2 regions of the Methylobacterium sp. WL8 genome follow, and region 2 is predicted to be linked to the other one. Evidence: predicted binding sites of a transcription regulator. Region 2 holds the regulator's gene; the other holds the start of a gene.
What was found. The regulator PhoB, encoded in region 2, activates phosphate uptake and scavenging genes when phosphate is short. The targets are predictions, from matches to a motif close to TGTCATNNANCTGTCAT.
Positions count from the first base shown of each region.

Region 1 (15,635 bases), on a different contig from region 2:
ACCCGGCGTGCGGGCGAGGCCGAAATCGGCGAAGCCCAGGCCGGCCGCGTTCTTCGCCTTGGCGTTCAGCGTCAGGCGTCCGGGCTTCGTCACGAACTGGCCGAGCGCGCTGCCGATCGCCCGGGCGGCCGGCGAGTTGCCGAGCATCGCCGGCACGCCGAACTGGGTCGCCGCCACGTATTCCTGGCGCAATTCCTCCGGCTTGAGGCTCAGGGCCTTCGCTTGGGCGGCAAGGAAGCGCTCGAACAGGCCGGTGTTCTGGACGGTGAGGTCGAGGGCCTTAGCGGTGGCCGTGAGCATCAGCAGGCTGGCCGCCGGGATGTGCGAGGCGAACAGCTCCGGCCCCATGCCGCCGATCGTGCCGGCGAGCCGCAGCGAGCCGATGTCGCGTCCCGACAGGGTCATCTCGCGCAACGCCACCTCGCGCTTGTCCTCGTCCCAGGCCGAGTCGATCACAAGGTTGAAATCGAGGTCGGCATAGCCGTAATCCGGCAGGGCGCCGAGCACCGGCACGCCGGCGACTATCGTCGCCGGGAAGGTCACGCCCGACAGGTCGAGGCGGCTTGCGGTCGGCACCCCGTCGCGCAGCGGCCCGAAGGTCAGGGCGCCGCTGCGCAGGACAAGTCGCATCGGCGCGGCGCCCTGCGAGGCCGGAACGCCGAGCGGGTCGCCGGCGACGGCGGGCGGCTTACCGGCGCTGCGGCTGGTCTGCCTGGCTTCCGCAGCCGGATCGGCCGGCAACTCGACGCTGAAATCCTGCAAGGTCAGGCCGCCGATGGCCGGGGCGAGGCGGCGCAAAGCCTCGTCGGTGACGGCGGCGTTCGGGTCGGCGAGGCGGCGCAGGGCCACGATGGTGGGGCTGAGCGAGACGCCGGTGAGGGCCGCCCGCGCGAGCCGGGCCTTCACCCCGCCCTGGGCGAAGGCGATCGCCTCGAGCGTCGTGCCGGCCTCGGCGCCGGTGCCGACATGCGCCAGGCGCCCGACCTCGACCAGCATCGGCGCGCCGGCCCCGGTCCGGCTGATGGCGAGGCCGTGCAGTTCGAGGCTGCCGAAGGAGACCGCGTCGGCAAGATCCGCCGCGGTGGCGGCGAGCCGGCCGCGCGCGTCGGCCTTCATCTCGGGATCGACCGCGTCGAGCCCCCGGGTGAGGGCGGCCATCGCGCCGTTCCACCCGCCGGGGATCTGGCGGCCGCCGAAGTCGCGGCCTTCGAGCCCGGCGATCCGGATCGCGACGCCCGAATCCTCTGTGTAGGTCACGTCGGCGACGCGGATCGCGGCGTAGACCCGCTGCACCGGCCCCTTCCCGTCACCCGGTTCCGAGGAGAGCCGCACGAGCGCGGCGAGGTCGAGGTCGCTCGCGACGATCCGGCCGTAAGTGCCCGATCCCTTTTGCGCGCCGGAGACCGCGACGCCGGCGCCCGCCATGGTCAGCTCGGCGATGCGGCCGGCGCGCACGTCGCGCGCCGTGACCTCGCGGTAGGTCACGGTCTGCAGCGATCCGCCGGGACCGGGATGTTCGGAGACGAGGACCGGGATCGAGATGCTCGCCGCTTCCAGGCGCGCGAGGCGCGGCGCCCACGGCTCGGCCGAGTCCGGTGCCAGGATCGCCGTCAGGTCGCCGCGCGACAGCCGGGTACCGCTCACCGTGACGCGGGCGGCCTTGAACAGCGTATCGCCGAGCGGCAGCGCCACATCGACGAGCACGACGTCCTGGACGGCGGAGGCCGCCTCCTGCGCCGTGGCCGGGACGGCCGCAAGACCGGCGCCCCCGAGGACGAGGCCGGCACAGAAGCAGAGTCGAGCCGCCCGGAGCAGGCTGGCGCGGACCGTTCGGTGAGGGATCATCGTGTGCGGACCGCTGCCGGGATTGCCAGACCGAGAAGACGGCGCCGTCGTCCCGCATTTCGGCGCGCGAGGCAATCGGTGCGCCACGTCGCAAACCCTGTCGCAAGCCTCGCCGGCCCGCACCTTTCGTCCCGGCACAACGGTGCCGGCGTTGGGAGGTCGGGTGGGGTCAGAGCGAGAACGAGGTGCCGCAACCGCAGGACGAGGTGGCCTGCGGGTTCTCGATCTTGAAGGATTGGCCGATCAGGTCGTTGACGAAATCGATAGTCGAGCCGGCCATGTACTCGAGCGAGACCGGGTCGACGATCACGGTGGCGCCGTCGCGCTCGATGGCGACGTCCTGCGCCGCCTGTTCGCGGGTGATGTCGAAGGCGTAGGAGAAGCCCGAGCAGCCGCCGCCGTTCACGCTGACGCGGAGCGCCGCGCCCGGCGGCTCGGCGACCATGATCTCGTTGATGCGCTTGGCGGCGCGGGGGGTCAGGGTGATCTCGGCCATCGGGGAAGCCATCGGCGCTGTCGTCGGGGTCTGGGCGCGGCGGGCGATTGCCTGCCGCGTGATCGAACCAAGATATGAGGTAGGACGGCGCGCCGCAACGCGTGCGTCGCCGAACCGCGAGGGGACCATGCGGGCAGGACATCGCGAACAGATGGGCGGGACCCGTGCGCGCCAACGGTGAGCGCTGGCGCGCGCCCTACGCCACCGACCCGGGCGCGACCCGGGGGCGGCTGATCCCAGAGCCGGCCTCGCCGACGCGTAGCGACTTCCAGCGCGACCGCGACCGCGTGGTGCATTCCACCGCGTTCCGCCGGCTGAAGCACAAGACCCAGGTCTTCGTGCACCACGAGGGCGACCATTACCGCACCCGGCTGACCCATACCCTGGAGGTCAGCCAGATCGCCCGCGCGCTCGCCCGCGCGCTCGGCCTCGACGAGGACCTGGCGGAGGCGTTGGCGCTGTCCCACGACCTCGGCCATACCTGCTTCGGCCATACCGGCGAGGACGCGCTCGACGCCTGCATGGCGTCCCATGGCTGCTTCGACCACAACGCGCAGGCCCTGCGGATCGTGACCCGGCTGGAGCGGCGCTACGCCGGCTTCGACGGGCTGAATCTCGCCTGGGAGACCTTGGAGGGCCTGGTCAAGCACAACGGCCCGCTGCTCGGCCCGGACGGGCGCCCGACTCCGCGCTACGCCCGCGAAGGCATCCCGGCAGCGATCCTCGAATACGATGCCCTGCATCCGCTGGAGCTCGCCCGCCACGCCGGCCCGGAGGCGCAGGCGGCGGCGCTCGCCGACGACATCGCCTACGACAGCCACGACCTCGACGACGGCCTGCGCGCCGGGCTGTTCGACCTCGCCGACCTCGGCGAGGTGCCGTTCCTGCGCGGCTTGCTCGACGAGATCGCCGCCCTGCACCCCGGCCTGGAGGCGTCGCGCACCATCCACGAACTCGCGCGGCGGGTGATCACCCGGTTCGTCGAGGACGTGATCACGGAGAGCCGGCGGCGGCTGGATCGTCTGGCCCCGGCAAGCGTCGCCGACATCCGCGCGGCCGACGCCCCGGTGATCGCGTTCTCGGCCGCGATCGCGGCCGCTGACGCCGACATCAAGCGCTTCCTCTACGCGCGGATGTACCGGCATCCCGAGGTGATGGCGGTGCGCGAGAAGGCCAACGCCATCGTCGCGGACCTGTTCGCGGCGTTCTCCGCCGACCCGACGCGGATGCCCGAGGAATGGAGCGCGGGGCTCGATGGGGCGCCGCCGGGCCGGATCGCGCGCCGGATCGCCGACTACATCGCCGGCATGACCGACACCTACGCCGTGCTCGCCCACCGCCGGCTCTATGCCGCGACGCCGGACCTGCATTGGAGCCCGCCGAGCCGCGGCCTGCCGCTGACCGAGCCGTGAGGCGGGTTGTACTTGAGATACCTGGGCGGCGGGTGCCCGAATCGCCCGCCGCCGCGCGGCTCAGCCGTTCGGCTCAGTAGCCCGAGCAGGTGCAACCGCTGCCATAGCCGTAGGCAGCCGGCGCGTAGCCGCCGTAGCTCCCGTTGTAGACGGGTGCGTAGCTCGCGCCGTAGGCGGGGGCGTAGCCGTAGCCGCCATACCCGCCGCCGTAGCTGCTGCCGTCATCGTAGCCGCCGAAGCCACCCGACAGGGCGCCGGCCGCGAGCCCGAGGCCCAGGCCGATCCCGGCGCCGGCGATGCCGTAGCCGACGCCCCGGCCGTAGCCGCCGCGGTAGCCGTATCCGCCACGATTGCCGGCATAGCCGCCCCGGTATCCACCGTAGCCGCCATGATACCCACCGTAGCCGCCACGCGAGCCGGCGAAGCCGACGCTGCGGAACCCGCCATGGCCGCCCCAGCCACCGCCATACGGGCGGGCCTCGACGCTTGCGGGAACCGCGACCACGGCGGCGGCCAGCGTCGCGCCTGCCAGGATAAGAGCCTTCATCACGCCGTCTCCAATCGAATTCTGAGGATCGCGACGGCCGGTCGCCGCGCGTTGCGCCTAGGACTGTAATCAGCAGCCTGCACGACGACGGGGTGGCAGTGTACGCACCCGGGCAGTTATCCCGGCCCGATCGACGCCGCCCCTGGCAGCCCCGTCCGTGGGACAGGGCTGCGTCCCGATCACCGACGGTTCGCAACCGCGGGCGATCCGCCATGTTGAGGGCATACCGCACCGCACAAAGAGGGACGGGCCCCCGCGCCCCGGTCCCGTGCCAACGGAGCCTCCGAATGGCCTCGCTGCCGATCCTCGCCCTCGCCGTCGCCTCCTTCGGCATCGGCACCACGGAATTCGTGATCATGGGCTTGCTGCCGGAGGTGGCGCAGAGCTTTTCCGTCACGATCCCGCAGGCCGGCTACCTCGTCTCCGGCTACGCGATGGGCGTGGTGGTCGGCGCGCCGCTCGTGGCGATCGCCACCGCGGGCCTGCCGCGCAAGACCGCCCTGCTCGCCCTGATGGCGGTGTTCCTCATGGGCAACGTCGCCTGCGCCGTCGCGCCGACCTACGCCACCTTGATGCTCGCGCGCATCGCCACCGCCTTCGCCCACGGCGCCTTCTTCGGCATCGGCGCGATCGTGGCGCGGGACCTGGTGCCGCGGGAGAAGCGGACGCAGGCGGTGTCGCTGATGTTCGCTGGGCTGACGCTCGCCAACGTGCTCGGCGTGCCGCTCGGCACCGCGCTGGGCCAGGCGGCGGGCTGGCGCGCGACCTTCTGGGCGGTGGTGGCGATCGGCGTCGCGGCGGGCTTCGCGATCCAGCTGTTCGTGCCGGCCGGGCTCCCCGGCTCGCGCGGCGGGCTGGCGGGAGAGTTCCGGGCGCTCGGGCGCTGGCCCGTGCTTCGGCCGATGCTGGTCTCGACCTTGTCCTCTGTGAGCTTCTTCACGGTTTTCACCTACATCACGCCGTTGCTGATGGGGGTGACCGGACTCAGCGCCCGCGGCGTCACCGGCGCCTTGTTCGTCGCCGGCATCGGGCTGACCGCCGGCAACCTGATCGGCGGACGGCTCGCCGACGGGAATCTCACCGCCACGGTGATCGGAAGCTTCCTCGGCCTCATCGCCGTGCTGACGCTGCTGGTCGGCGTCGCCCGCTTCGAGTTCGCGATGCTCGCGGCGCTGGTGGTGTGGAGCGGGCTCGCCTTCGCCCTGGTCTCGCCGCTGCAGATCTGGGTGGTGGAGGCCGCCAGCGACGCGCCGAACCTCGCCTCGACGCTCAACCAGGGCGCGTTCAACCTCGGCAACGCCACCGGCGCCTGGCTCGGCGGGGTCGCACTCACCGCGGGCGTCGGATACGCGCAGCTGCCGTTGATCGCGGCGGCGGTGTCGACGTTGGGGCTCGGCCTCGCGCTGTCGGCGATGTCGGGCCCGACGCGGTCGGTGCTGCCGGCGCCGATCCATCCCGGCTGACATGAAGAACGACGCTCGCAGCCGAGCTGCAAGATACTGCAATTTTCGCATGCCCCGGCGCAAAATCGTTAATTTTTAGCGCTTGCCATGCGATCGACGCATCCGTTACGTGCGACGGACGCCATTGTTGCGATGCACCATGACGCGCATCTTCCGGGCGAACGGACGGCGCCTACGACCGTCACACCTACGGAGTGCGAACCATGACCCAGCCTGCACCGAAGCCCGGCCTGTTCTCGCAGATGCTGCGCCTCTGGCTCGAGCACAACCAGCGCATGCTCGACATGCGGATGGGCCCGTTCTGAGCCTACGCGCACAACCCGTCGGCCCTTAAAAAGCCGGTCCCGCTCAAGCGCCGGGCCGGCTTTTTCGTGTCTGCGACCGGGCCGATCAGCGTCGCGCGAGATCGCCGAGCAGGCTCGCGGCGACGGTGGCCTTCGAGACCGTCAGCCCCGAGGCCGCGATGGCGTCGACCGCCCCGCGGATACGCGCCAGCGCCGGACCGCGCGCCTTGCCCCAGGCGGCGACCGCCTCCGGCCCAGGGCCGATGTCGTCCACGACCTCCGACGTGAGCTGGCGGTGGGCGCTCGAGATGCCGGCCACCGCCCGTTCCAGGGCGACCCGGTCGAAGGTGTCGGAGACCGGCGCGGCGCGGGCGGCGGCCGCCAGCGCATCCAGGGAAAACTCCCGCTCCAGCGCGAAATGCGTCGCCGCGATCTCCGCCACCGGCCGCCCGCTGGTGCCTGCGACGCGGACGATGTCGGGCGCCGAGGTCAGCGCGCGGAGCGAGGCGAGGCGCAGGGCCGGCTCGTCGTCCATGCCCTGCCCGACGAGCTCCGCCCGCCGCCGCTCGATCGCGGCGTTGGCGTCCGCGCCGAGGACGCCGGGAAGGGCCGCAAGCACCGCGCCGATCCCGTCGCGGTACCGCGCGACGAGCGGAGCGATGCCGCCGGTCAGGTCGAGGTTGCGGATGAACCAGACGATGCGGTCGACCAGCAGGTCCTGCACCTCGGCGTAGAGTCCGACCTGCGCCTGCCCGCCGATGCGCCCGGCGAGCCCGTCGATCGCCGCGTTCAGCTCCATCAGGCCGAAGGCGTCGCGGGTCACGGCGTAGGCCTTCGCGATGGTGGCCGCGTCCGCCCCGGTCTCGTCGGTCAGCCGGGTGACGAGCGAGATGCCGCCGCGGTTGACGATGATGTTCGACAGGGCGGTGGCGATGATCTCGCGGCGCAGACGGTGTCCCTTCACAGCGTCGGGGAAGCGTTCGCGGAGCGCCTTGGGGAAGTAGCGCTGCAACTCGCGGTCGAAGTACGGGTCGTCGGGCACCGGGCTCGCCAGCACCGAGTCGTAGAGCGAGAGCTTGGCGTAGGCCAGCAGCACCGCGTATTCCGGCCGCGTCAGACCCTCGCCGCGGCGCATGCGCTCGGTGAGGGTCGCGTCGTCCGGCAGAACCTCGACGGCGCGGTCGAGCCGGCCTTCCGCCTCCAGCCCCTGCATCGTGCGCATCGCAAAACCGGTCTCGCCGAGGCCCCGGTGCAGGGCGAGGGTGAGGGCCAGGGTCTGCAGCTCGTTGTTGCGCAGCACGAGGTGCGCGACCTCGTCTGTCATGGCGACGAGGAGCGCGTTGCGGGCGTCCGGGTCGAGGCGGCCGTCGCGCTCCGGGATCATCAGCGCGATCTTGATGTTCACCTCGACGTCGGAGGTGTTGACGCCGGCCGAGTTGTCGATCGCGTCGGTGTTGAGCCGCACGCCGGCACGCGCCGCCTCGATCCGCCCGGCCTGCGTCAGCCCGAGGTTGGCGCCTTCGCCCACCGCCTTGGCGCGGATCTCCGGGCCGGTGATGCGCACCGCGTCGTTGGCCCGGTCGCCGGCCTGCTCGTCGGTCTCGGTGGTGGCGCGGACATAGGTGCCGATGCCGCCGAACCACAGCAGGTCCACGGGCGCCTTGAGGATCGCCTGCATCAGCTCGGCCGGCGAGGCGGAGGCGCGGTCGAAGCCCAGCGCCGCCTGGATCTCCGCCGAGAGCGGGATCGCCTTCAGCGCGCGCGAGAACACGCCGCCGCCGGCCGAGATCAGGCCCTTGTCGTAGTCGGCCCAGCTCGACCGGCCGAGGTCGAACAGCCGCTTCCGCTCGGCGAAGCTCCCGGCCATGTCGGGGTTCGGGTCGAGGAACACGTCGCGGTGGTCGAAGGCCGCGATCAGCTTCAGCGTGCGCGAGAGCAGCATGCCGTTGCCGAACACGTCGCCCGACATGTCGCCGACGCCGACTACCGTCACCGGATCGGATTGGGTGTCGACGTCGATCTCGCGGAAGTGGCGCTTCACCGCCTCCCAGGCGCCACGCGCGGTGATGCCCATGCCCTTGTGGTCGTAGCCCTGGCTGCCGCCGGAGGCGAAGGCGTCGCCGAGCCAGTGACCGCGCTCCAGCGAGAGCGCGTTGGCGATGTCGGAGAAGGTCGCCGTGCCCTTGTCGGCGGCGACCACGAGGTAGGCGTCGTCGGAATCGTGCCGCACGGTGTCGGCCGGCGGCGCGATGCCCTCGCTGACGAAGTTGTCGGTGAGTTCGAGCAGCGTGCGGATGAAGATGCGGTAGCTCTCGGTGCCTTCGGCGAGCCACGCCGCGCGGTCGGAAGCCGGCGGCAGGCGCTTGGGAAAGAACCCGCCCTTGGCGCCCACCGGCACGATCACCGCGTTCTTCACCTGCTGGGCCTTCACCAGCCCCAGGATCTCGGTGCGGAAATCCTCCGGCCGGTCGGACCAGCGCAGGCCCCCTCGGGCGACATAGCCGTAGCGCAGATGCAGGCCCTCGACGCGGGGCGCGTAGACGAAGATCTCGAAGAACGGCCGCGGCAGCGGCATCCCGGACACCTTGGCGCAGGCGAACTTGAAGGCGATCGTCTCGCGCGGGAGCCCGTCGGCGGCCGTCTGGAAGAAGTTGGTGCGGACCGCGGCCTCCACGAGGTTGACGAAGCGGCGCAGGATGCGGTCCTCGTCGAGGCTGGTCACGTCGGCGAGCGCCGTTTCGATGGCCTCGCGGACGGCGGCCTCGTTCGCTTGGCGGTCGCCCTCGGTGACGGGGTCGAAGCGGGCGTAGAACAAAGCGACGAGCTGGCGGGCGATGCCGGGGTGCTGGCTCAGGGTCGCGGCGAGGTAATCCTGGCCGTAGCGCACGCGGAGCTGGCGCAGGTAGCGGCCGAGCGCCCGCAGCAAAGCCACGTCGCGCCAGGCGAGGCCGGCCTCCAGCACGAGGCGGTTGTAGCCGTCGGATTCGGCTTGGCCCGCGGCGATGGCGAGCATCGCCGCCTCCAGCGGCGCCTCGAGCGGGCCGATCTCGATCGCCGCGCCGGTGGCGCGCTCCAGCAGCATGTCGTGCAGCCAGACCCTGGTGTCGGCGCCGACCGCCGAAACGCTGTAGGTCCGCTCGTTGATCACGCGGAAGCCGAGGTTCTCCAGGCCGGGCACCCGGTCCGACAGCGGCAGCGACGCCCCGCGCGAGAACACCTTGAGGCGCACCTGCGCCGCCGGGTCGGTGTCGCGGCGGTCGATGGCGACCGCGCGCGGTCGTTCCTCGGAGAGCGATTCGAGGATGGCGATGTCGCCGATGGCGACCTCGGCGGAGAAGTTTTCGCGGTACGCCGCCGAGAAGCCCTCGCCGTAGCGGGCGGCCAGCGTCCGCGCCTCCGAGCCGCCCATGGCGTCGCCGAGGGCGGCGCGGAGCGCGTCGCCCCAGGTCCGCACCAAGGCGGCGATCCCGGCTTCGAGCGCCGACGGGTCGCGCTCCGGCGCGCCGGCCTCCGAGAAGCCGACCACGTAGTAGATGCGCGCCAGCGGCCCCTCGGGCAGATCGGGATAGGTCGCCGAGAGCCGGCCGCCGTGCTCCTGCGCCAGGTAGGCGCCGATGCGGGCCCGCACGACCGAATCGTAGCGGTCCTTCGGCACGTAGACGAGGAGCGAGACGAAGCGCCCGAACCGGTCGGTCCGGGACAGGACGCGGATGCGCGGCCGGTCGGCGAGGTTGGCGATGGCGAGGGTGAAGCGGAACAGCCGGTCCACGTCGATCTGGAACAGGTCGTCGCGCGGGTAGGTCTCGAGCACCGCGAGCAGCGCTCGGCCCGCATGGCTCGTCGGGTCGAGGCCGGCCTTTTCCACCACGGCCGCAACCTTGCCGCGGAGATACGGCACCTCGCGGGCGAGCGCGGTGTAGGCGGCCGCGGTGAACAGCCCGACGATGCGGACCTCGCCGGTGAGCTTGCCGGTGGTGGAGAAGAGCTTCACCGCGACGTAGTCGAGATGCGCCGCCCGGTGGACGCGGGCCTTGAGGCTCGACTTGGTGATGATCAGCGCGTGCGGCTCTTCGAGGAAGGCCACGATCTCCGGCGTCATGTCGACCAGCGCCCGGCCGCGGCGCAGCACCGCGAGGCCGGGATCGCGCAGGATGCCGAGGCTCTCGGCCTCGGTGGCGGCCTCGCCGGGCAGCGCGTGTTCGCGCATGCCGAGCAGGGTGAAGTGGCCGTCGCGCAGCCATTCGAGGAAGGCCCGCGCCTCGGCGACCTCGCCCTCCGGCAGGGGCGGGGGGTTGCGGCCGTAGCCCTCGGCGAGCTCCGCCAGCCGCGCCAGCATCGCGTCGTTGTCGTCCGTGACGAGGGCCACGTCCCGGAAGACCTGAGCGAGGCCGGCTTCGAGGCGTTCGCGCGCCTCGCCGGCATCGAGCCGGTCGAGGTGGATGTGGATGAAGCTCTCGCGCAGCAGCGCGCCGTGGGCGTCCGCCGTGGTCTCGCCGACGACGCGGAGCAGGGCGCCCGCCCCATCCCGCTCGACGCCGAGGATCGGGTGGGCGACGAGGTGGGGCGTCAGGCCCTGCTCGGTCAGCTCGGCCAGGGTCGAATCGAGCAGGTAGGGCCGGTTGTCGTTGACGACCTCGACGACGGTCAGCTCGCGGGTGCGCCCGAGGGCGGGCAAAGCCACGTCGACGAGGCGCAGGTTCGCCGCCGACCCGGTGGCGCGGGGCATCGCGAGATGGTCGCGGGCGGCGATCGCGAGGTCGGCCAGCGCCTCGGCCGGGTAGGGCGCCAGATCCTCCGGCGGCACCCGCCCGAACAGGTCGCGGACGAAGCCGCCCGGGCCGCCGCGCCCGCCGACGACCGAGGCCGCCGCCTCGATGAGGTCGGTGCGGGCGGATTTCGCCTCGCTCGTGGCCAGCGCAGTGGCCGATTCCAGGGCCGATTCGGTTTCCAGCACCATGGGCGGGACCCTCCCAACCGGCACCGGCGCCGGTTCCGCCGCGGACGTTAGGGGAGGGCCCATGGCGAGTCGATGACGCTCGCCGCCCACGGACCGGCAGCGGGTGACAGGCGGGCCGCAACGACCGGCGTTTCCGCGCTCAGTCCGTTACCGGCCAGCAGGCGCCATGCCGCGATCGGTTTCCGCAGATCGCAGCGAGCGCGGGAACAACGCGCCCGCCGACCGGTTGACGCTTCATTGGAGCTGTTCTAATTAAGAACTGCGGACGGGCAACGGGGCCGGCGACGGTTTCCAAGGCTCGCGACAGACGCCAGAACCGGAGTGACCCCATGACCTCGACCAACGCCTCCTGCGACAGCTGCCGCTTCTTCGACGACCACAAGACCAACGGCGCCTCCGCCGCCGGCGACCAGGGCCTGTGCCGCTTCAACCCGCCGGTCAGCCAGCCGGCTCCCGAGTCGAAGGGCCTGTGGCCGGTGGTGGCCTCTCAGGATTGGTGCGGCCACTTCACCGCCGAGATGACCGCGGCCGAGTAAGCCACGGGCGGTCCTCGATCGGCCGCCGCACGGTTAACGGCAGAGGGGCCGGCGCATGCGCGCCGGCCCCTTCTTTGCGTGAGCGGAGCGATGACGCCGAACCTACGGCCGGCCGTGGAGGCCGACATTCCCGCGATCACCCGGATCTACGCCGACGCCGTCCTGAACGGCACGGCGAGCTTCGAGGTCGAGCCGCCGACGGAGGCCGAGATGGCGCGCCGCCGGTCGGCGCTGGTCGCGGACGGCTTCCCCTACCTCGCCGCCGAGCAGGACGGCGTCGTTCGCGGATACGCCTATGCCGGCCCGTACCGCGCGCGGGCGGCCTACCGCTCGACGGTGGAGGATTCGGTCTACGTCGCCGAGGCCGCGCGCGGGCTCGGGATCGGCCGCGCCCTCCTGACGGCCCTGATCGCGGCCTGCGAGGCGATCGACGCGCGGGCGATGGTGGCGGTGATCACCGATCCGGGCTCGGAGACGTCGGCCGCCCTCCATGTGGCCCTGGGCTTCGCGCATGTCGGCGTGCTGGACAACGTCGGCCACAAGCACGGGCGCTGGCTCGGCACCGTGCTGATGCAGCGGCGGCTCGGCCCCGGACCGGACACGGCCCCGACGCGGGCGTGACCGCGCAACTTCGCGAAAAAATGGACGCCGAACGCCGCGTGCGAAGGTCCCGCCCGCTCAGTCCAGCCGGTAGCGCACCGGCTCCATCGCGGGCGGCAGCGGCTCGCCGAGGGCGTCGAGCACCGTGCGCTCGGCCGTGCGCAGCATCGCGTCGAGGGGCAGGTCGTTCGCCTCGAGGCCGAAGGGCTCCTCGAGTTCGTCGCCGAGCGCGTCGAGGCCGAAGAAGGTGTAGGCCACCAGCATGGTCGCGACTGGCGTCGCCCAGCCGAGCGAGGCCGACAGGCCGAACGGCAGCAGCAGGCAGTAGAGCCACGCCGTGCGGTAGAGCAGCAGCGTGTAGGCGAAGGGCAGGGGCGTGCCGTGGATGCGCTCGCAGGCGGTGTGGATCGCCGACAGGTCCGAGACCTTGCGCTCGAGGAGGCCGAACAGCACGTCGGTGAGGTGCCCGTCGCGATACGCGTCCGCGAGGTCGCGGGTCAGGCCGGCCAGCACCGCATCGGTCGGGCTCGGGCAGGCGCGCAGCCGCGCAGCCTCGGCCGGCGGCAGCCAGGGCGCGACGGCCGCCGCCTCGTCGAGGCCGCGCAGCCGCGCGTGCAGGCCGTGGCCGAAGCCGACGACCCGGCGCAGGCTCGACCGGCGAAGGCCGGCGCGCGCGTCGCCGGGCAGCAGCGCGACCAGGGTCCGGCTCAAGCCGCGCACCTCGACGATGAGCGCCCCCCAGGCCTTCCGGGCCTCCCACCAGCGCTCGTAGCAGGCGTTGTTGCGGAAGCTCAGGAAGATCGACAGCGCCAGCCCGATCAGGGTGAAGGGCCCGATCCCCGCCGTCACCGGGAATTTCTCCGGGACGCGCTGCTCGACGGCGACCACCAGGGCGGCGAAGGCCGTCAGCCCGAGGACCTTCAGCGCCACCCGCGGCAGGATCGAGCCACGCAGGGTGAACAGGATGGCGAAGAGGTTGGGGCGCGGGCGAACGATCATGGACGGCAGGCTTAGCCGTCCGGGCCGCCCCCGTCATCGGCCGCGCGTCCCCTGCGAGCCGCCGCACGGCCATGATCCCGTCATGTTCGGAGCGGATTGGCGGGCCTGAGAGATCGTGCACGCCGACGGGCCAAGGCCACGCAGCCGGCGCGCGGCAAGGAGTAATGGGTATGACGGTTCGACGGATCGGCGCGGGAATCGGCGCCTGGGCCGGACGTGCGATGGCGCTGGCGATGCTGACTGGCGTCGCCCATGCGGCGACGCCTGCGGACCCGAGCGGCACGTGGCTCACCGAGGACGGGCGCGCCCGCATCCGGGTGGAGAAGTGCGGCCCGAGCAACAAGAGCCTGTGCGGCTACGTCGTGTGGCTGAAGGTGCCGCTCAACGACAAGGGCCAGCCGCGGGTCGACTTCAAGAACCCCGACGCGAGCAAGCAGGCCCGCGCCTCGCTCGGCCACCAGCTCATCATGGGGCTGAAGCCGAACGCCGACGCCCACTACGAGGGCAAGATCTACAATTCCGAGGACGGCAAGTCCTACGACGTGACGATCTGGTCCGACACGCCGGAGGAACTCACCGTCCGCGGCTGCCTGATCGCGTTCCTGTGCAAGTCGCAAACCTGGAACCGCGTGACCGACGTGGTCGCCGGCCAGATGACCGGGCCGACCAACGGCCCGGGCGGCCCGCGCACCGATCCGGAATACATGGCCGGCAAGCCCGCCGCGACCGGCGCGAACGCGGCCAAGCCCCCCGCGCCGAAGCCCGGCGCGAAGCCGGCCCCGGCCGGCACCACGGCCGCCCCCGCCGCCGAATAGTCCATGGCCTAAACCGATCGCGCCTCGGCGGCGCGATCGGATAGAAGGCGACCGCGGATCACGTGATCAGGTCTCAATCGACCAAAGCGGCGTAGGTCAGCACCCGCAGTTCCTTGCGGATCGGCAGCGCCGAGGACGGGACGAGCTGCGTCAGCAGCACCACGGCGAGGTCCTCGGCCGGGTCGATCCAGAACGCGGTCGAGGCCATGCCGCCCCAGGCGACCTCGCCGGGCGTGCCGACGATCTGGGCCTTGGCCGGATCGAGCATCACCGAGAAGCCGAGCCCGAAGCCGATACCGTGGTAGGACGATTCGGCGAACCGCGGCGTACCGATTGCCGCGAGGTCGCCGGGCAGGTGGTTCATGGTCATCAGCTCGACCGTCTTGCGTCCGAGCAGGCGCACGCCGTCGAGTTCGCCCCTGTTCAAGATGAACCGGCAGAAGCGCATGTAGTCCGACGCCGTCGAGACGAGGCCGCCGCCGCCGCCCGCGATCGCCGGCGGCTTGGCGAAGGTGGTCTCGACCGCGTCGTCGTAGAGCGTGAGCGTGCGGCTGCGATCGTAGACGTAGTTCGCCGCGAACCGACCGAGGTTCTCGGGACGCACGAAGAAGTCGGTGTCGACCATGCCGAGCGGCGCGATCACGGCCTCGCGCAGGTAATCCGCGAAGTCGCGCCCCGAGACGACGGCCACGAGGTGGCCGAGCACGTCCGTCGAGACGCTGTAGTTCCAGGCTTCCCCCGGCTGCGACAGCAGTGGGAGCTTCGCCACGGTGGCCACCACCTCGGCGAGGCTCGCATCCGGCCGCAGGAAGTCGGCGCCCTGCTGGCGGTAGAGTGCGTCGACCAGGGTCGATTCCATGAAGCCGTAGGTCAGGCCGCCGGTATGGGTGAGCAGGTCGCGGATGGTGATCGGGCGGCGGGCCGGCTCGGTCTCGAGCTTGGCGCGGTTGCCGCCGGTCGCGACCCGCATCTCGGAGAATTCCGGCAGGAAGCGCGAGACCGGGTCGTCGAGCTGGAAGCGGCCCTCCTCGTAGAGCTGCATCACCGCGACCGAGGTCAGCGGCTTCGTCATCGAGTAGATGCGCGTCACAGTATCCGTGGTGAACGGCGTCTTGCGGGCGAGGTCGGCGAAGCCGTGGGCGCGCCGGAACACCGTGCGCCCGCGCCGCGCCACGCTCACCGACAGCCCGGCGAGCTTGCCCTGCGCGACGAGGTCTCGCATCCAGCCGTCGATCCGCTCCAGGCGGCCGGGGTCCACGCCCACCTCATGCGGCCTGCCGTCGATCGCATCGCTCATGTCATAATCCTTATGCGCCCCTCGGCTCCCGACGCCCGATGTAGCGGTCGCCGCGCGGCGGTACAGCTCTCAGGACCGCTGCAACGGCTCACCAACCCATGCTTCCCGGGCCGCCCTTGAACGGGCCGACGACGCCGGGGGTGATCCAACCGCCGTAGAACCCGCCCGGCTGCGGCTCCGCGCGGACGCCGCCGACGAAGCAGGCCTCCATCGGGCCGGCATAGAAGGCGACGTAGCCCGCGATCGCACGGAAGCCCGGCGTCGGATCGGGATAGGCCCAAGCTGCTCCCGGGATCGTCGCGCCAGGGGTCGTCGCGCCAGGGGTCGTCGCGCCGCCTGCCAGAACGTCGAACAGCACGGCGCGTCCCTTCCACTCGCAGATCC
Region 1 covers NZ_VRVF01000005.1:89,632-105,266, reverse strand. Annotated here, with positions in the region: gene FV234_RS03500 (hypothetical protein) at 1-1,845, opposite strand, end outside; gene FV234_RS03495 (iron-sulfur cluster assembly accessory protein) at 2,015-2,341, opposite strand; gene FV234_RS03490 (deoxyguanosinetriphosphate triphosphohydrolase) at 2,506-3,753, shown strand; gene FV234_RS03485 (hypothetical protein) at 3,827-4,300, opposite strand; gene FV234_RS03480 (MFS transporter) at 4,588-5,763, shown strand; gene FV234_RS03475 (NAD-glutamate dehydrogenase) at 6,154-11,004, opposite strand; gene FV234_RS03470 (hypothetical protein) at 11,334-11,540, shown strand; gene FV234_RS03465 (GNAT family N-acetyltransferase) at 11,631-12,161, shown strand; gene FV234_RS03460 (bestrophin family protein) at 12,219-13,139, opposite strand; gene FV234_RS03455 (DUF2147 domain-containing protein) at 13,310-13,954, shown strand; gene FV234_RS03450 (serine hydrolase domain-containing protein) at 14,028-15,251, opposite strand; gene FV234_RS03445 (DUF427 domain-containing protein) at 15,340-15,635, opposite strand, start outside.
Region 1: FV234_RS03475 (NAD-glutamate dehydrogenase) is a predicted target of PhoB. The motif match lies at 11,066-11,082, and genes of this name have one in related genera.

Region 2 (15,635 bases):
TCCACGCCTTCGTCGAGCGCCCGATGACGCGGCTGGCCCGCGCGCGCCTCGATCCGGCGCCCGATCCGAGTCCGAAAACCGTGTGAGCGCCGGGGGACGGCGAGTTTCCCGCCGCCGCGATCCGCATTAGCGTCGCCCCAACGATGGCGAACCCCAAGCGAGGCGACGCGATGAAGACCCTTCTGGTGCCGATCGCGCTCCACGACGCCCTGCCCTCGGTGCTGGAGACGACGCGCCTCGTGGCGCAGCGCTTCGGCAGCCTGATCGAGGGCGTGTCCCTGCGGCCGGCACTCGCCGAGTACGTGCCCGTCGACATGGTCGGCGGCATGACCTGGCTGCGCGACGAGGAGGCCGACCGGGCCGAGGCCGAGGAGGCCGGCGGGCGCTTCGTCGCCTTCATGGATGCGGCCGGCATCCCGCGCCACGCCCGCGACGGCCTGTGCGTTCCCGAGAACGTCGCCGGCGCCGGCGCCCGCTACCGCTGGCGCCAGGACGTGCCCGCGGGCGACGCCTTCCTCGGGCAATACGCGCGCCTGTTCTCGGCCACCGTCGTCGGCCGCCCGGGCGCCGCCGACGGCACGCCGCGCATGACCACCTTGGAGACGGCCCTGTTCGAGGGCGGGCGCCCGATCCTGGTGGCGCCGCCCACCCCGCCGACGCGGTTCGGCGACGCCATCGTCGTCGCCTGGAACGGCTCGACCGAGACCGCGCGGGCGGTCGCCTTCGCGATGCCGCTGCTGCGGGCGGCCTCCCGCGTGCTGGTGCTCAGCGTCGAGGGCGGCACGGTGCCGGGTCCGAGCGCGGAGGACCTTGCCCGCTCGCTCGCCTGCGAGGGCGTGTCGGCCGAGCACAGGGCGCTCCCCGCCGGGCGCCGGACGCCGGGCGAGACCTTCCTCGCCGAGGCCAAGGCCTTCGGCTCCGACCTGCTGATCAAGGGCGCCTACACCCAGAGCCGCTTGCGGCAGATGATCTTCGGCGGGCCGACGAGCCACCTCCTCGCCCACGCCGACCTGCCGATGCTGATGGCGCACTGAGCGGCGCCGCGGCGTCATGGCCGGAACCTCGGCCGTACGCCCGGCGTTCGCGCCTCGCCGGGCCGTGCCGGTCGATCGAGGGCTGACCACAGTGATCCGAGCTTGTCTGATCGCGCTCGCGCTGAGCGCGACCTCCGTCGCGGCGCAGGCCCAGGCCCCGCAGGCCCCGACCTCCGCCCCGCAACCGAAGGAATCGGTCGCCCGCTACCACGGCACCGTCGAGGCCCGCGACGCGGAGTCTGTGCGGATCCGGCGCCCGGACGGCGAGACGGTCACCGTGCTGATGAACGTGAAGACGCGCCTGTTCATCGCCACCGCCGGGCGGCTGCGCGACATCAAGCCGGAGAGCTACGTCAGCATCGTGTCGGTGCCCGGCCCCGACGGGAAGCCGAAGCCGATCAAGGTCGCGATCTACTCGCCGTCGGAGCGCGGCTTCGAAGCCGGCACCAAGCCCTGGGACGCCGCCCCCGACGCGCGGCTCACCGCGGGCTGGATCGGCGGGCTCTCGCTCGATGCGCCGCGCGAGGTCGAGCTGGTCTACGAGGGCGGCAGCAAGACCTTCACCATCCCGCCCGGCACGCCGACCGCGCAGATCGCGCCGGGCGAGAAGGCCCTGCTGGTCCCCGGGGCCGACGTGGTCGTGCTCGCCCGCAAGGATGCCGAGGGCGTCGTCAACGCCGACCTCGTCGCCGTCGGCCGGTCGGGGACCGAGCCGACCTTGTGACATCCCGCACGACGCGACGCCGGCCGCCCTCCCCGACCGGCGACCTCTGATCGCAGGCCAGCGATGAAGGCATGGCGCCGGGCGGGTCGCCCGCGCTACATCGCCCGCATGACCGACTTCACCCTCGATCCCCGGCTCGCCGCCGACACCGTGCCGGTCGGCGACCTCGGCCTCTGCTCCGTCCTGCTGATGGACGACGCACGCTTCCCGTGGCTGATCCTGGTGCCGCGCCGGCCCGGGCTGAGCGAACTCACCGACCTCGCCGCCGACGACGCGGCCGCACTGTGGCGCGAGGTGCACCTCGCCACGAGCGTGATGCAGGCGCTGGCCAAGCCCGACAAGGTCAACGTCGCGACGCTGGGCAACGTGGTGGCGCAGCTCCACGTCCACGTGGTCGGGCGCTTCCTGTCCGATCCGGCCTGGCCCGGCCCGGTCTGGGGCTTCGAGACGCGCAAGCCCTATCCGCATCACGCCCGCGCGCAGCTCGCCGAGCGCGCCGGCGCCCAGTTCGCAGCAGCCTGAGGTGGCGATGCCCGATCCGTTCGCGACGCTCGGCTTCACGCAGAGCCGGCTCGTCCGCCATTCCTCGGAGCAGCCGGAGGGCGCGGTGCCGGCCTCCGACACACCGGACACCGGCCTCGTGCTGATGGCCGGCGACGCGCTCGTGCTGCGCGGCGGCAGCGCGATCCTCTCCGCCGAGGACGGCGCGCGGGCGAACCCGCTGATCACCCAGGAGCGGATCTTCCTCGGGCACGTCGAGGGGCGACCGATCTTCGCGGCGGTCGCGGCTCCCGAGGCGGCCGAGGCCTATGCCGACGACACCTTCCGGACGCTGGACCTGCGCACCATCGCCACCGAGGGCGCGGTGCCGCAGCAGGAGCTCGGCCTGCTCGCCACCGCCAAGTCGATGCTCGGCTGGCACGGGCGCAATCGCTTCTGCGCCAATTGCGGCACGCAGACCCTGTTCCGCGCCGGCGGCTTCCGGCGGGAATGCCCGACCTGCGCCGCCCACCACTTTCCGCGTACCGACCCGGTGGTGATCATGCTGATCCGTCGCGGCGAACGCTGCCTGCTCGGGCGCGGCCCGCACTTCAAGGAGGGGATGTACTCGTGCCTCGCCGGCTTCCTCGAGCCGGGCGAGACGATCGAGGCCGCGGTCGCGCGCGAATCCTACGAGGAGACGCGGGTGCGGGTGTCCTCGGTCGCCTACCACACCTCGCAGCCCTGGCCGTTCCCGTCCTCGCTGATGATCGGCTGCACGGCGGAGGCCCTCGACGAGACCATCGTCACCGACCCCACCGAACTCGCCGACGCCCGCTGGTTCGACCGCGCCGAGGTGCTGGCGATGCTGGAGCGCCGCCACCCGGACGACCTGTTCGCCCCGCCGCCGATGGCGATCGCCCACGTGTTGATGCGCGCCTTCGTCGACGGGCGGGCGTGAGGGTCGAAACCCGTCGTTCGCCACCGACTGCAAACGCTCGGAATCCGTGAACGCCGAGCAGCTTGCCGGTTTCCCCCCGTCAATCAGCTCGCGATCTTCTGGCGGGGACCGAAACCCTGGAGGAGATCCTCGAACTGCGCCGCCGGCAGCGCCTTTGCGTACAGGAATCCCTGACCCTGCTTGCAGCCCATTTCGAGCAGCCGCGCCTCCTGGTCCGCGGTCTCGATCCCTTCCGCGATGATGTCCAACCCGATGTCGTTCCCGATCTGGATGATGGAGCGCACGATCGCCGCATCGTGCTGATCGGTCATCAGGTCCCGGACGAATCCCCGATCGATCTTGAGGCGCGTCAGCGGGAAACGCTTGAGCGAACTCAACGAGGCGTAGCCGGTCCCGAAATCGTCGAACGAGATGCCGACTCCGCGACGATGCAGGTCGCGAAACGGGCGAAGGACAGGTTCGTCGACCTTCAGGAAGATCGTTTCGGTGATTTCCAGCTCCAGCATCTCCGGGCTCAACCGGTGCCGCTGGAGCGCGTCGGCGACGTCCAAGGTCAGCGTCCCCGACCGGACCTGGGCGGTGAACAGGTTGACGCCCATTTTCCGGATCGGGAGCCCGGCGTCGCGCCAGGCCGCCGCCTGCCGACAGGCTTCGTCGAGGATCCAGCGTCCGACCTCGAGGGCCAGGGGGGGCTCCTCGAGCTGCGGCAGGAAGGCGCCCGGATACAGCGATCCGCGTTCGGGATGCCGCCACCGCAGGAGGGCCTCGGCCCCGTTGATGCACCGGTTCTCGAGCGCCACCTGCGGTTGGTAGTGGAGCACGAACTCGCCGGCCGCGACCGCCCTGCGCAACTCCGACTGCATCGCCAGCCGCGAAAGCAGCGCGCTCCGCATCTCGGGCTGAAACAAGCGGAAGACACGCTTGCCGTCCTGCTTCGCGCGAAACAGCGCCAAGTCCGCGTTGCCGACGAGTTCGCCCGCCGACAGGCCCTGCGTCGGGCTGATGGCCCCTCCGACGCTGACGCCCAGATGGAAGGTATGACCTAAGACGCAGAACGGTGCCGCGAAGGCTTCGAGAAGCGCGGCGGCACCGGCTGCGACCTTCAGTGGATCGGTGGCGCCCGGCAGCATCACGGCGAACTCGTCGCCGCCGAACCTGGCGAGGATCGCATCCGCACCGAGCCAGGCCGGCAGACGGATGGCGAGGGTTTGGAGGACGGCGTCGCCGGTGCCGTGCCCGCAACTGTCGTTCACCTCCTTGAACCCGTCGAGGTCGAGCATGAGGACGCACGTGGCCTGACCGGCGACGAGCCGCGCGTCGAGCGTCTCTTCGAAGGAGGCGCGGTTGGGCAACCCGGTGAGGGTGTCGTGATGCGCAAGCCTGACCAGATGCGCGTCGCGGGCGCGCCATTCCGAGATGTCGCGCATGATCGCCCCGAAGCCGAGGCCGAAGCGGTCTCTCCAAATCGACAACGTGAATTCGGCCGGAAACTCGCTGCCGTCGCAACGTCTCGCCGTGACCTCGATCGTTCGGCCGGCCATCCGGGAGGGCTCGTTACGGACCATGCGGGCCAAACCTGCCGCGTGGCTGGCGCGAAACCGTTCGGGAACGACGACATCGATGTTTTGGCCGAGCATCGCGCCGGGTCCGTATCCGAAGAGCGCCTCGGCCGCATCGTTCACGAAGGTGATACGACCGCTGCTGTCGTTGGTGATGAAAGCATAGGTGGCGGCCTGTACCAGTCCCAAAGCGCCCGCCACTCTGGTGTCTGAAGAGGCCGGGCCTTGAAGACCGAATGCTTGTTCGTTCGCGTCGATGCCAGTCATCACTTCAGCTCAATGGAATCCACGCATTGCGAAGAAGCAACATGTCACGGTAATCAAATCGAATTAAACATTTGTTACAGTCATTTCGACTGATCGGGTTCACTAAATATGACTTTTATCCTATAAAGATTGTCGGTTCCGGCGCGGAAACCGGGCCGAAAACACGTGAACTGACATCCCGTGAACGCTCGCTTCCAACCGAACGAAGCGATTTCTGCGGCTGCGTCGGGTCGAGGACGAACGACATCGCGGGTTGATCCGCCGCCACGAGAGCCTGTTCCGCGATCTTCGGATCATGGAAGACGATCGAACCCGCCGTGCAGCCGTATGACCTTCGCGCGAGCCTGCGTCCGTCTCGCGCGAAAGTGCCTCAGATCTCGATCGCCCGGCGCCCGCCCATCCCGGCGGGATCGAGGGCGACGCTCTTGATCACCGCGTGGACCGGGCGGCCGACCGCGAGGTCGAGGTCTCGGACGGCGGCGCCGGTGAGGCGGGCGGCGAGCACCGCGCCGCCGCAGGCGACCTCCACCATCACCGCGTGCCCGTCCGGGATCAGCGCCGCGACCCGGCCGGACAGCACGTTGCGGGCGCTGAGGCCGATCGGCACCGCGGTGGCGACCAGCACGTCGCGGGCCGGCACCCGCACCCGCAACGCACTGCCGACGGCGCGCGGCAGCAGCGGTACGAGGAGCCGCCCGGCCGCGCCTTCGAGGCGGGTCAGGCCGGCCTCCGGGTCGTGCCCGGCAACGGTCATGTCGAGGAGCGCGCCGGCCTCGGCCTCGTGGACCGGAACGAGGTCGGCCCGGCGCAGGATCGCCTCGGCCGGGCCGCAGGCGGCGACGCGGCCGGCCTCCAGCACCACCACGGTGTTGGCGAGCCGGGCCACCTCGCCGACCGCGTGGCTGACGTAGACGATCGGGATGCCGGCCTCGTCGCGCAGCCGCTCGATGTAGGGGAGGATCTCGCCTTTGCGCGCCTCGTCCAGCGCCGCCAGCGGCTCGTCCATCAGCAGCAGGCGGGGCTTGGCCAGCAACGCACGGCCGATGGCGACGCGCTGGCGCTCGCCGCCGGAGAGGCCCGCCGGCCGCCGGTCGAGCAGGTGGCCGACGCCGAGCATGTCGACCACCGCGTCGTGCTCGGCCCGGTCCGCCCTTTGGCCGGAGAAGAGCCGACCGTAGCCGAGGTTGCCCCGCACGCTGAGGTGCGGGAACAGGCGCGCGTCCTGGAACACCAGCCCGATCCGGCGCCGATGCACCGGCAGGGCGATGCGCCGCTCCGTGTCGACCAACGTCTCGCCGGCGACGACGATGCGGCCGCGATCGGGGCGGCTCAGCCCGGCGATCAGGTCGATCAGCGTGGTCTTGCCCGAGCCCGAGCGGCCGAACAGGGCGGTGAGCCCGGCCCCGGCCTCGAAGGCGGCGTCCAGCGTGAACGCGCCCCGGCGCAGGGCGACGGCGACGGCGATCGTCATGCCGGCCGGCTCCTTCGCGGCGTCCCCGCGTTGTGCGACGACACCCTCACGGAAGGCCGCGCATGATCACCGTCCACCACCTGGAGAACAGCCGCTCGCAACGGGTGCTCTGGCTGCTCGAGGAGCTCGGCCTGGACTACGACGTGAAGCGCTACGCCCGCGACCGCGAGACCATGCTGGCGCCGCAGGAACTCAGGGCGATCCACCCGCTCGGCAAGTCGCCGGTGATCACCGACGGCGACGTGACGGTGGCGGAATCCGGCGCCATCGTCGAATACCTCACCGCCCGCTGCGGCGGCGCCCTGGTGCCTGCCCCCGGCACCGAAGAGCATCGCCGCTACACCTACTGGCTCCACTACGCCGAAGGCTCGGCGATGCCGCCGCTCCTGCTGAAGCTGGTCTTTTCGCGCCTCGCGCCGGGCAGCCCGGCGCTGGTGCGCCCCCTGGTGCGGGGGATCGCCAAGGCGGTCACGGCCAAGTTCGTCGACCCGGAGCTGCGCCGCCACGCCGCCTACTGGGAGGGTGAGCTGGCCGACCGACCGTGGTTTGGCGGCGACGCCTTCACCGCCGCCGACATCCAGATGAGCTTCCCGCTCGAAGCCTTCGCCGCGCGCGGCACCGGCGCCGGCGCGCGCCTGACCGACTGGCTCGCCCGCATCCACGCCCGCCCGGCCTACCGGCGCGCGCTGGAGCGCGGCGGGCCGTATGCCTATGCATGAGGCGCGGTGGGATCGCAGCCTCCCCGTCATCCCGCCCCCAGCCGCCGCCCGATGCGGCGGGCCAGAAGTTCGGACAGCAGCAGGGCGGCCATCGACAGGGCGACCGAGATCAGCGTGAGGCGCAGCGCCGCGGCCTCGCCGCCGGGCACCTGCGTCAGCGTGTAGATCGCCGCGGGCAGGGTCTGTGTCTCGCCGGGGATGTTCGAGACGAAGGTGATGGTGGCGCCGAACTCGCCCATCGCCTTGGCGAAGGCCAGCACCGCGCCGGCGAGGATGCCGGGCAGGCTGAGCGGCAGGGTCACCGTGAGGAACACCGCCAGCGGCCGGGCGCCGAGCGTCGCGGCCGCCTGTTCGAGGCGGGCGTCCACGGCCTCGATCGACAGGCGCATCGCCCGCACCATCAGGGGAAAGCCCATGACCGCGCAGGCGAGCGCCGCCCCGGTCCAGCGGAACGCGAACACGATCCCCACCTCGGCGAGCCACCCGCCGACGAGCCCGCGCCGGCCGAGCGCCAGGAGCAGCAGGTAGCCGGTGACGACGGGGGGCAGGATCAGCGGCAGGTGGACCAGCCCGTCGAGCAGGGCGCGCCCGGGAAACCGCCGCCGGGCGAGAAGCCACGCCACGGCGATCCCCGGCAGCAGGCTCGCGAACGTCGCGACGGCGGCCACCTTCAGGCTCAGCGCCACGGCGGTCCACTCGTCGGGCGTCAGGTCGAGCAAGGATGGGTCGTCCGGTCCGGGAGGCGCCGCGGACCGTCGCGGCCGCTCGATAAGCAGCCTTGGACGGGGGATGCGCGGCGCGCAAGCGGCTCAGGCGCCGGTCTCGTCCTTCGTGCCGGGCTTCGCCTCCTCGGCGCGGTGCAGGCGGCTCAGCAGCACGAGGAGCCGGCCCGGCAGCGGCGTCTCGAGGGCCTCGGCCCCGAGCAGGGCGTCGCGCGGCCGGGCCGGCTGGCGCCGGCGCCGGGCGAGGCCGTTGAGGACGACCGGCCGGGCAACGGAAGGTCTCGACTTGGTCACGCGGACGCACCCTCGATGAACGAACGACTCGGACGACAATGCGGAGTGCCGACGTGGTGGCCTGACCGAAACCGTTGCACGCCGAAGCCGGTTCCGGGGGTCGATATGATGAACGCGTGAACAATCTGCCGCATTCCCAGGCGGTTTTGCCGCGGTTCGATCCGCTTGTGGCGGCTCCGATCCGAGGGTGGTAGAGGCGGCCATGCTCGAAGGCCTGCACCCGAACCGCCCGACCCACGTCCTGCAGCTGATGACCGACGAGCGGTCGGCGCGCACGATGACCGACCTGCTGGGCGAGATGTTCGACCCGACGGAGACGGCGGTGGCCGCCTTCGAGTCCGAGGACGGGGTGACGTGGCGGCTCGAGGCCTACTTCGCCGACGCGCCGGACGAAGATTACATCCGCGACCTGATCCGCCCCGTGGTCGGCGCGAAGGCGGACGCCGCCGAGTTCCGCACCGTCGACCAGAAGGACTGGGTCCGCGCCTCGCTCGAAGGCCTCGTGCCCGTGCGCGCCGGACGCTTCCGAATCCACGGCTCGCACGACCGCGACACCGTGCGGCCGAACGAGCTCGCCATCGAGATCGAGGCGGCGCTGGCCTTCGGCACCGGCCACCACGGCACGACGCTCGGCTGCCTCAAGGCCCTGGTGGACGTGCTCAAGCGTGGCCGCCCCGGCCGGGTGCTCGACGTCGGCACCGGCACCGGCATCCTCGCTTTCGCCGCCGCCAAGGCCCTGCGCCGCCCGGTGATCGCCGGCGATCTCGACGGCGAGGCGGTGCGCACCGCCCGCGCCAACGCCCGCGCCAACGGGCTCGGACCCTACCTCAAGCTCTACGAGGGCCCGGGGGTGCGCAACGCCATGGCCGCGCGGACGCGCCACTTCGACGTCGTCTTCGCCAACATCCTCGCCCGCCCCCTGCGCGGCCTGGCGCCGACGCTCTCGGCGGTGGTGGCCGAGGGCGGCGTGCTGGTGCTCTCGGGGCTGATCGAGCGCGACGTGGCCGGCGTGCTCTCGGCCTACCGCCACCAGGGCTTCCACCTCGCCTCGCGGGGGACGATCGAGGGTTGGGTCGCCCTGGTGCTGCGCCGCGGCGGGGCGGCGCAGCGGCCGCTGGCCGGGTCCGCCCGGCGCTGAGCCCGATCCGAGGCGGACGGCCCGCGTTCGGTTGCCCGCGGGGTGCCGCCGGCGATACCGTGGGCGCATGAACCGCACCCGATTCCAGACCTTCGACGACCCGAGCCACCGCAAGGGGCCTGAGCGCGTCGCCGCCCTTCGCGCCGCCTTGCGCGAGGCCGGAATCGACGGCTTCGTCGTGCCCCGCGCCGACGAGCACCAATCCGAATACGTCCCGGCCAACGCCGAGCGGCTCGCCTGGCTCACCGGCTTCACCGGCTCGGCCGGCACCGCCGTGATCCTGGCCGAGGCCGCAGCACTCATGGTCGATGGGCGCTACACCATCCAGGCGCCGGAACAGGTCGATCCGGGCGTCGTCACGGTCGTGCCCCTCGCCGAGAGCACCGCCGAGGCCTGGATCGGCCGGACCCTGCGGCGCGGCGCAGTGCTCGGCTACGACCCGTGGCTGCACACCCCCGACGGGGTCGCCCGCCTCGAGCATGCCGCCGCCAAGGCCGGCGCCTCGGTGAAGGCGCTATCGGAGAACCCGGTGGACGCGGTCTGGGCCGGCCGCCCGAAGCCGCCATCGGGCCGCGTGATCGCGCATCCGCTCGACTTCGCCGGCGAAACCGCGAGCGACAAGATCGCGCGCATCCGCGTGGAGCTGGAGGCCGGCCAGTGCGACGCGCTGGTGATCTCCGATCCCCACAACCTCGCCTGGGCGTTCAACCTGCGCGGCGGCGACGTCGGGCACACGCCGCTGGCGCTGGGCTACGCCATCCTGCCGCGCGAGGGCCGGCCGCGGCTATTCCTGGTGTCGCACGACGTGACGGAGGAGGCGCGGGCGGCGCTCGCCCCGGTCGCCGACATCGCCTCGCGGGACGACTTCGAGCCGGCGCTCGGCGAGCTCGCCGGCAAGCGCGTGCGCCTCGACGCCGCCACCGGCGCCGCCGCCCTGAAGGAGCGCGTCGCGACGGTGGGCGGCACCCCCGATGTCGGCCCGGACCCGATCACCGCGATGAAGGCGGTGAAGAACGCCGCCGAGATCGCCGGCGCCCGCGCCGCACACCGGCGCGACGGGGCGAGCGTGGTGCGTTTCCTCGCCTGGCTCGACGGGCAGAGCCACGTCACCGAGGTCGCCGCGGTGGAGGCGCTGGAGGACTTTCGCGCGGACGGCGGCGACCTGCGCGACGTCTCGTTCCCGACGATCTCCGGCTCCGGGCCGAACGGCGCGATCGTGCATTACCGCGTCACCCGCGCCACCGACCGGCGGGCGGAGCCGGGCGAGCTGTTCCTGATCGATTCCGGCGCGCAATACCCCGACGGCACCACCGACATCACCCGCACGGTCGCGGTGGGCGCGCCGAGCGCGGAGATGCGTGATCGCTACACCCGCGTGCTGCGGGGCCACGTCGCCATCAGCCGCGCGGTCTTCCCCAAGGGCACCACAGGCGCGCAGATCGACACCCTTGCGCGCCTGCCGTTGTGGGAGGCCGGCCTCGATTTCGACCACGGCACCGGCCACGGCGTCGGCGCCTTCCTCTCGGTGCACGAGGGCCCGCAGCGCATCGCCAAGACCGGAACCGTCGCCCTGGAGGCGGGGATGATCCTCTCCAACGAGCCGGGCTACTACCGCGCCGGGGGCTACGGCATCCGCATCGAGAACCTCGTCCTCGTCGAGCCCCGCGAGGTGCCCGGCGGCGAACGCCCGGTGCTCGGCTTCGAGACCCTGACGCTGGTCCCCTACGACCGCCGCCTGATCGTGCCGGAGATGCTGAGCCCCGCCGAGCGCGCCTGGATCGACGCCTACCACGCCCACGTCCGCGACGTGCTCGACCCGGACCTCGACCCGGAGACGCGAGCCTGGCTGGAGCGGGCGACGGCGGCACTCTGAACCCAGGATCGATCCTCCGCGCGGCACCCGGACGCGCCGTCGCGATTTTACCCTCCGCCGGTTCGCGCCTATGACCAGAGCAGCGTGAAACCGTCGTGGACGGTCGCGCGAAGGGACCGCATGCTCCGTCTTCTCGCCCTCCTCCTATCGCTGCTCGCCGGGCCCGTCGCGGCCCAAGGCTTCAAGCCGCCGGCCGACCTCGTGCGGGCGAGCCTCGTGGCGGAGCCTGCGGCAATGGCCGGCGCCACGCCGTTCACCGTGGCCATCCGCATGGCGATGAAGCCGGGCTGGCACGTCTACTGGCGCAACCCCGGCGATTCGGGCCTGCCGCCGGAGGTGACCTGGACGCTGCCGGCCGGCTTCTCGGCCTCGGCGATCCAGTGGCCGGCACCGCACCGCATCCCGATCGCGACGCTGATGAACTTCGGCTACGAGGGCGAGGCGATCCTGCTCGTGCGGGTGACGCCGCCGCCAAGCCTCGACCCGGCAGCCCCCGTGACGCTTGCGGGCAAGCTCACCTATCTCGTGTGCGAGAAGGAATGCATCCCCGGCTCGGCCGACCTCACCCTGACCCTGCCGGTCGCCCGCGAGGCCGCGGCCGATCCGGCCAACGCCGCGCTGTTCGTGCGTGCCCGCGCCGCCCTGCCCAAGGCCTCGCCGTGGCCGGTGCGGCTGTCGAGCCAGGGCGACCGCCTCGCCCTGGACCTCGACGCGCCGGGCCTCGCCGCGGACAGGCTCCGCGCGGTGGCGTTCTTTCCCTATTCCGAGACGGCGATCGAGAACGCCGCGCCGCAGCCCTTCACCGTGGACGCGGCCGGCCTCCACCTGACGCTGACCCGCGCGACGCCCACCGACGCCGCGCCCGAGAGCCTGCCCGGCGTGCTGGCGATCGAGGAGGAGACCGGCGACGGTCTCGTCCGCCAGGCCTTCGCGCTGGGCGACGAGGCGCCGCTCGCGGCCGGCAGCGCGATGCCGAGCGTGGCGCCGGCGATCCCGCGCACCGAGCCGGCCGAGACCCTGACGCTCTGGACCGCGGCCGGCCTCGCGCTGCTGGGCGGCCTGATCCTCAACCTGATGCCCTGCGTCTTCCCGGTGCTGTCGATCAAGGTGCTCAGCTTGGTGAAGCATTCCGGCGAGGCGCCGGGGCGGGTCCGCCTGCACGGGCTCGCCTACACGGCGGGCGTGCTGGCGGCGTTCCTGGCGCTGGCCTCGCTGCTGATCGCGCTGAAGGCCGGGGGAGCCGGGATCGGCTGGGGCTTCCAGCTGCAATCGCCCACCGTGGTGGCCGCCCTGGCCTACCTGCTCTTCGCCATGGGCCTGAGCCTGTCGGGCATGCTCCACCTCGGCGGGCGGCTCGCCGGGCTCGGCGACGGGCTGACCCGGCGGGCCGGACTCGAAGGCTCGTTCTTCACCGGCGTGCTCGCGACCGTGGTGGCGACGCCCTGCACCGCCCCCTTCATGGGCTCGGCGGTGGGCTTCGCGCTGACGCAGTCGACGGCCGCCGGCCTCGTGGTGTTCGCGAGCCTCGGCTTCGGCCTCGCCCTGCCCTTCCTGGCGTTGACCCTGTGGCCGGCGGCGCTCCGCGCCCTGCCCCGCCCGGGTGCCTGGATGGACGTGCTGAAGCAGGCGCTGGCCTTCCCGATCTACGCCACGGTCGCGTGGCTGGTCTGGGTGCTGGCCCAGCAGGTCGGGCCGCAGGGCCTGCTCGCCGCGCTGATCGGACTGGTGCTGCTCGGCTTCTCCGCCTGGGCGTGGGAACTCGGCCGCGACGCGCGCCCGGTGCGGGCGCAGCTCGCCCGCGGCCTCGCGGTGCTCGCCGTCGTCGGCGTGGCGGCGCTCGCCCTCACCCTCGACCGCGACCGGATCGCGCCGGGCGCCCAGACCAGGGCCGAGGGCGTCGAGCCGTTCACGCAGGCGCGCCTCGACGCGCTGCTGGCCGGCGGCCGGCCGGTCTTCGTCGACATGACCGCGGCGTGGTGCATCACCTGTCAGGTCAACGAGCGCACCTCGCTCGGGACGGCGGCGGTCGGCGCAGCGATGCGCGCCCGCGACGTCACCTACCTCAAGGGCGACTGGACCAACCAGAATCCGGAGATCACCCGCCTGCTCGAGCGCCACGGCCGCAGCGGCGTGCCGCTCTACCTGCTCTACGCAGGGCCAGGCGAGCCGACGGTGCTGCCGCAGATCCTCACCGAGGGCACGGTGCTGAGCGCGCTGGACGCCGTGACGGCGACGGGCCGCAGCGCGGGGCTCGCGGGCGCGGGAACGAAGGTGCCCTAATCCTCGCCCGAAAACGTCTCGTCGAAGGCGTAGCCCGAGCCGCGGACGGTGCGGATCGGGTCGGTCTCGCCGGTGCGGTTCAGGGCCTTGCGCAGGCGGCCGACATGCACGTCGACGGTGCGTTCGTCGATGTAGACGTCGTGGCCCCAGACGCCGTCGAGGAGCTGCTCGCGGGAATAGACCCGGCCGGGGCTCTGCATCAGGAATTCGAGCAGCTTGAACTCGGTCGGCCCGAGGTGGATCTCGCTGCCCGCCCGGCGCAGGCGGTGGCTGTCGCGGTCGAGCTCGATGTCGCCGGCCTCCAGGAGGTTCGCGACATGGGTCGGCTTGGCCCGGCGCAGCAGCGCGCGGACCCGGGCCAGGAGCTCCGGCACGGAGAACGGTTTGACGATGTAGTCGTCGGCCCCAGTCCCGAGGCCGCGGATGCGGTCGCCCTCCTCGCCGCGCGCCGTCAGCATGATGACCGGCAGGGACGCCGTCTCGCGCCGCGCCCGCACCCGGCGGCACAGCTCGATCCCCGAGAGGCCGGGCAGCATCCAGTCGAGCAGGATCAGGTCCGGCACCTGCTCCTGCAGGCGCAGCTCGGCCTCGTCGCCGCGGGCGGCGGAATCGACCTCGAAGCCCTCGGCTTCGAGGTTGTAGCGCAGGAGGGTGGTGAGCGCCTCCTCGTCCTCGACGATCAGGATCCGCGTACGCATGCAGGGCACTCCCGGGCGGGCCGCCCGACTTCCTTGGCCGCCGTGAGACGCCGACAGGCGTCTCAGGCGCCGGGCGTCACCGTCGCGTAGTTCGACGCGTCGTTCTTCGGGCGGTCACCGGCGAGGTTCTCGCCGGTGGCGAGATAATGGATCGTCTCGGCGATGTTGGTGGTGTGGTCGCCGATGCGCTCGACGTTCTTGGCGCAGAACAGCAGGTGCGTGCAGAACGAGATGTTGCGCGGATCTTCCATCATGTACGTCAACAACTCGCGGAACAGCGAGTTGTAGAGCGCGTCGATCTCGCCGTCCCGCTCCCAGACGTTGTGCGCCGCCGAGACGTCGCGGCTGGCATAGGCGTCGAGCACGTCCTTGAGCTGCTCCTGCACCAGGTCGCTCATGTGCTGCACGCCGAGCACGATCTTCTGCGCCTGGGCCTGGTCGCTGATCGCGACGACGCGCTTGGCGATGTTCTTGGCGAGGTCGCCGATGCGCTCGAGGTCGCCCGAGACGCGGATCGCCGAGATCGTCTCGCGCAGGTCGATCGCCATCGGCTGGCGCCGGGCGATGAGCAGCACCGAGCGCTCCTCGATCTCGCGCTGAAGGGTGTCGAGGCGCTTGTCGGCGAGGATCACCGCCTGAGCGAGCTGGGTGTCGCGGCGAACGAGGGCGTCGGTCGCCTCGGTCATCATCTTCTCGGCGACGCCGCCCATCTCGGAGATCGAGCGGCGCAGGTCCTCGAGGTCGGTGTCGTAGGACGTGACGATGTGGCCGGGCATGGGCTTGGTCCTCGATCGATCCGTATGCGGCTCAGCCGAAGCGGCCGGTGATGTAGTCCTGGGTCTGACGCACGGTCGGGTTCATGAAGATGCGGTTGGTCGGACCGACCTCGATGACCTCGCCGAGATACATGAAGGCGGTGAATTGCGAGATGCGCGCGGCCTGCTGCATGTTGTGGGTCACGATGACGATCGTGAACTCGCTGCGCAGCTGCTCGATCAGCTCCTCGATGCGCCCGGTCGAGATCGGGTCGAGGGCCGAGGTCGGCTCGTCGAACAGGATCACCTCGGGGCTCTGGGCCACCGTGCGGGCGATGCACAGGCGCTGCTGCTGGCCGCCGGAGAGGCCCATGCCGGACTGCTTGAGCTTGTCCTTCACCTCGTCCCACAGGGCGGCCTTGCGCAGGGCCGACTCGACGCGGCCGTCGAGCTCGGATTTCGGCAGCTTCTCGTAGAGGCGCAGGCCGAAGGCGACGTTGTCGTAGATCGACATCGGGAACGGCGTCGGCTTCTGGAACACCATGCCGATGCGCGAGCGCAGCTCGTTCAGGTCGACGTTGGCGTCGAGCACGTTCTGGCCGTCGAGCAGCACCTGCCCCTCGGCGCGCTGCTCCGGGTAGAGGCTGTAGATCCGGTTGA
Region 2 covers NZ_VRVF01000002.1:106,670-122,304, reverse strand. Annotated here, with positions in the region: gene FV234_RS01395 (acyltransferase) at 1-86, shown strand, start outside; gene FV234_RS01390 (universal stress protein) at 171-1,034, shown strand; gene FV234_RS01385 (hypothetical protein) at 1,126-1,758, shown strand; gene FV234_RS01380 (HIT domain-containing protein) at 1,867-2,280, shown strand; gene nudC (NAD(+) diphosphatase) at 2,288-3,199, shown strand; gene FV234_RS01370 (GGDEF and EAL domain-containing protein) at 3,283-5,025, opposite strand; gene modC (molybdenum ABC transporter ATP-binding protein) at 5,396-6,496, opposite strand; gene FV234_RS01360 (glutathione S-transferase) at 6,559-7,215, shown strand; gene modB (molybdate ABC transporter permease subunit) at 7,242-7,934, opposite strand; gene FV234_RS01350 (hypothetical protein) at 8,025-8,231, opposite strand; gene FV234_RS01345 (50S ribosomal protein L11 methyltransferase) at 8,434-9,369, shown strand; gene FV234_RS01340 (aminopeptidase P family protein) at 9,437-11,242, shown strand; gene FV234_RS01335 (protein-disulfide reductase DsbD domain-containing protein) at 11,363-13,522, shown strand; gene phoB (phosphate regulon transcriptional regulator PhoB) at 13,519-14,220, opposite strand; gene phoU (phosphate signaling complex protein PhoU) at 14,283-14,996, opposite strand; gene pstB (phosphate ABC transporter ATP-binding protein PstB) at 15,028-15,635, opposite strand, start outside.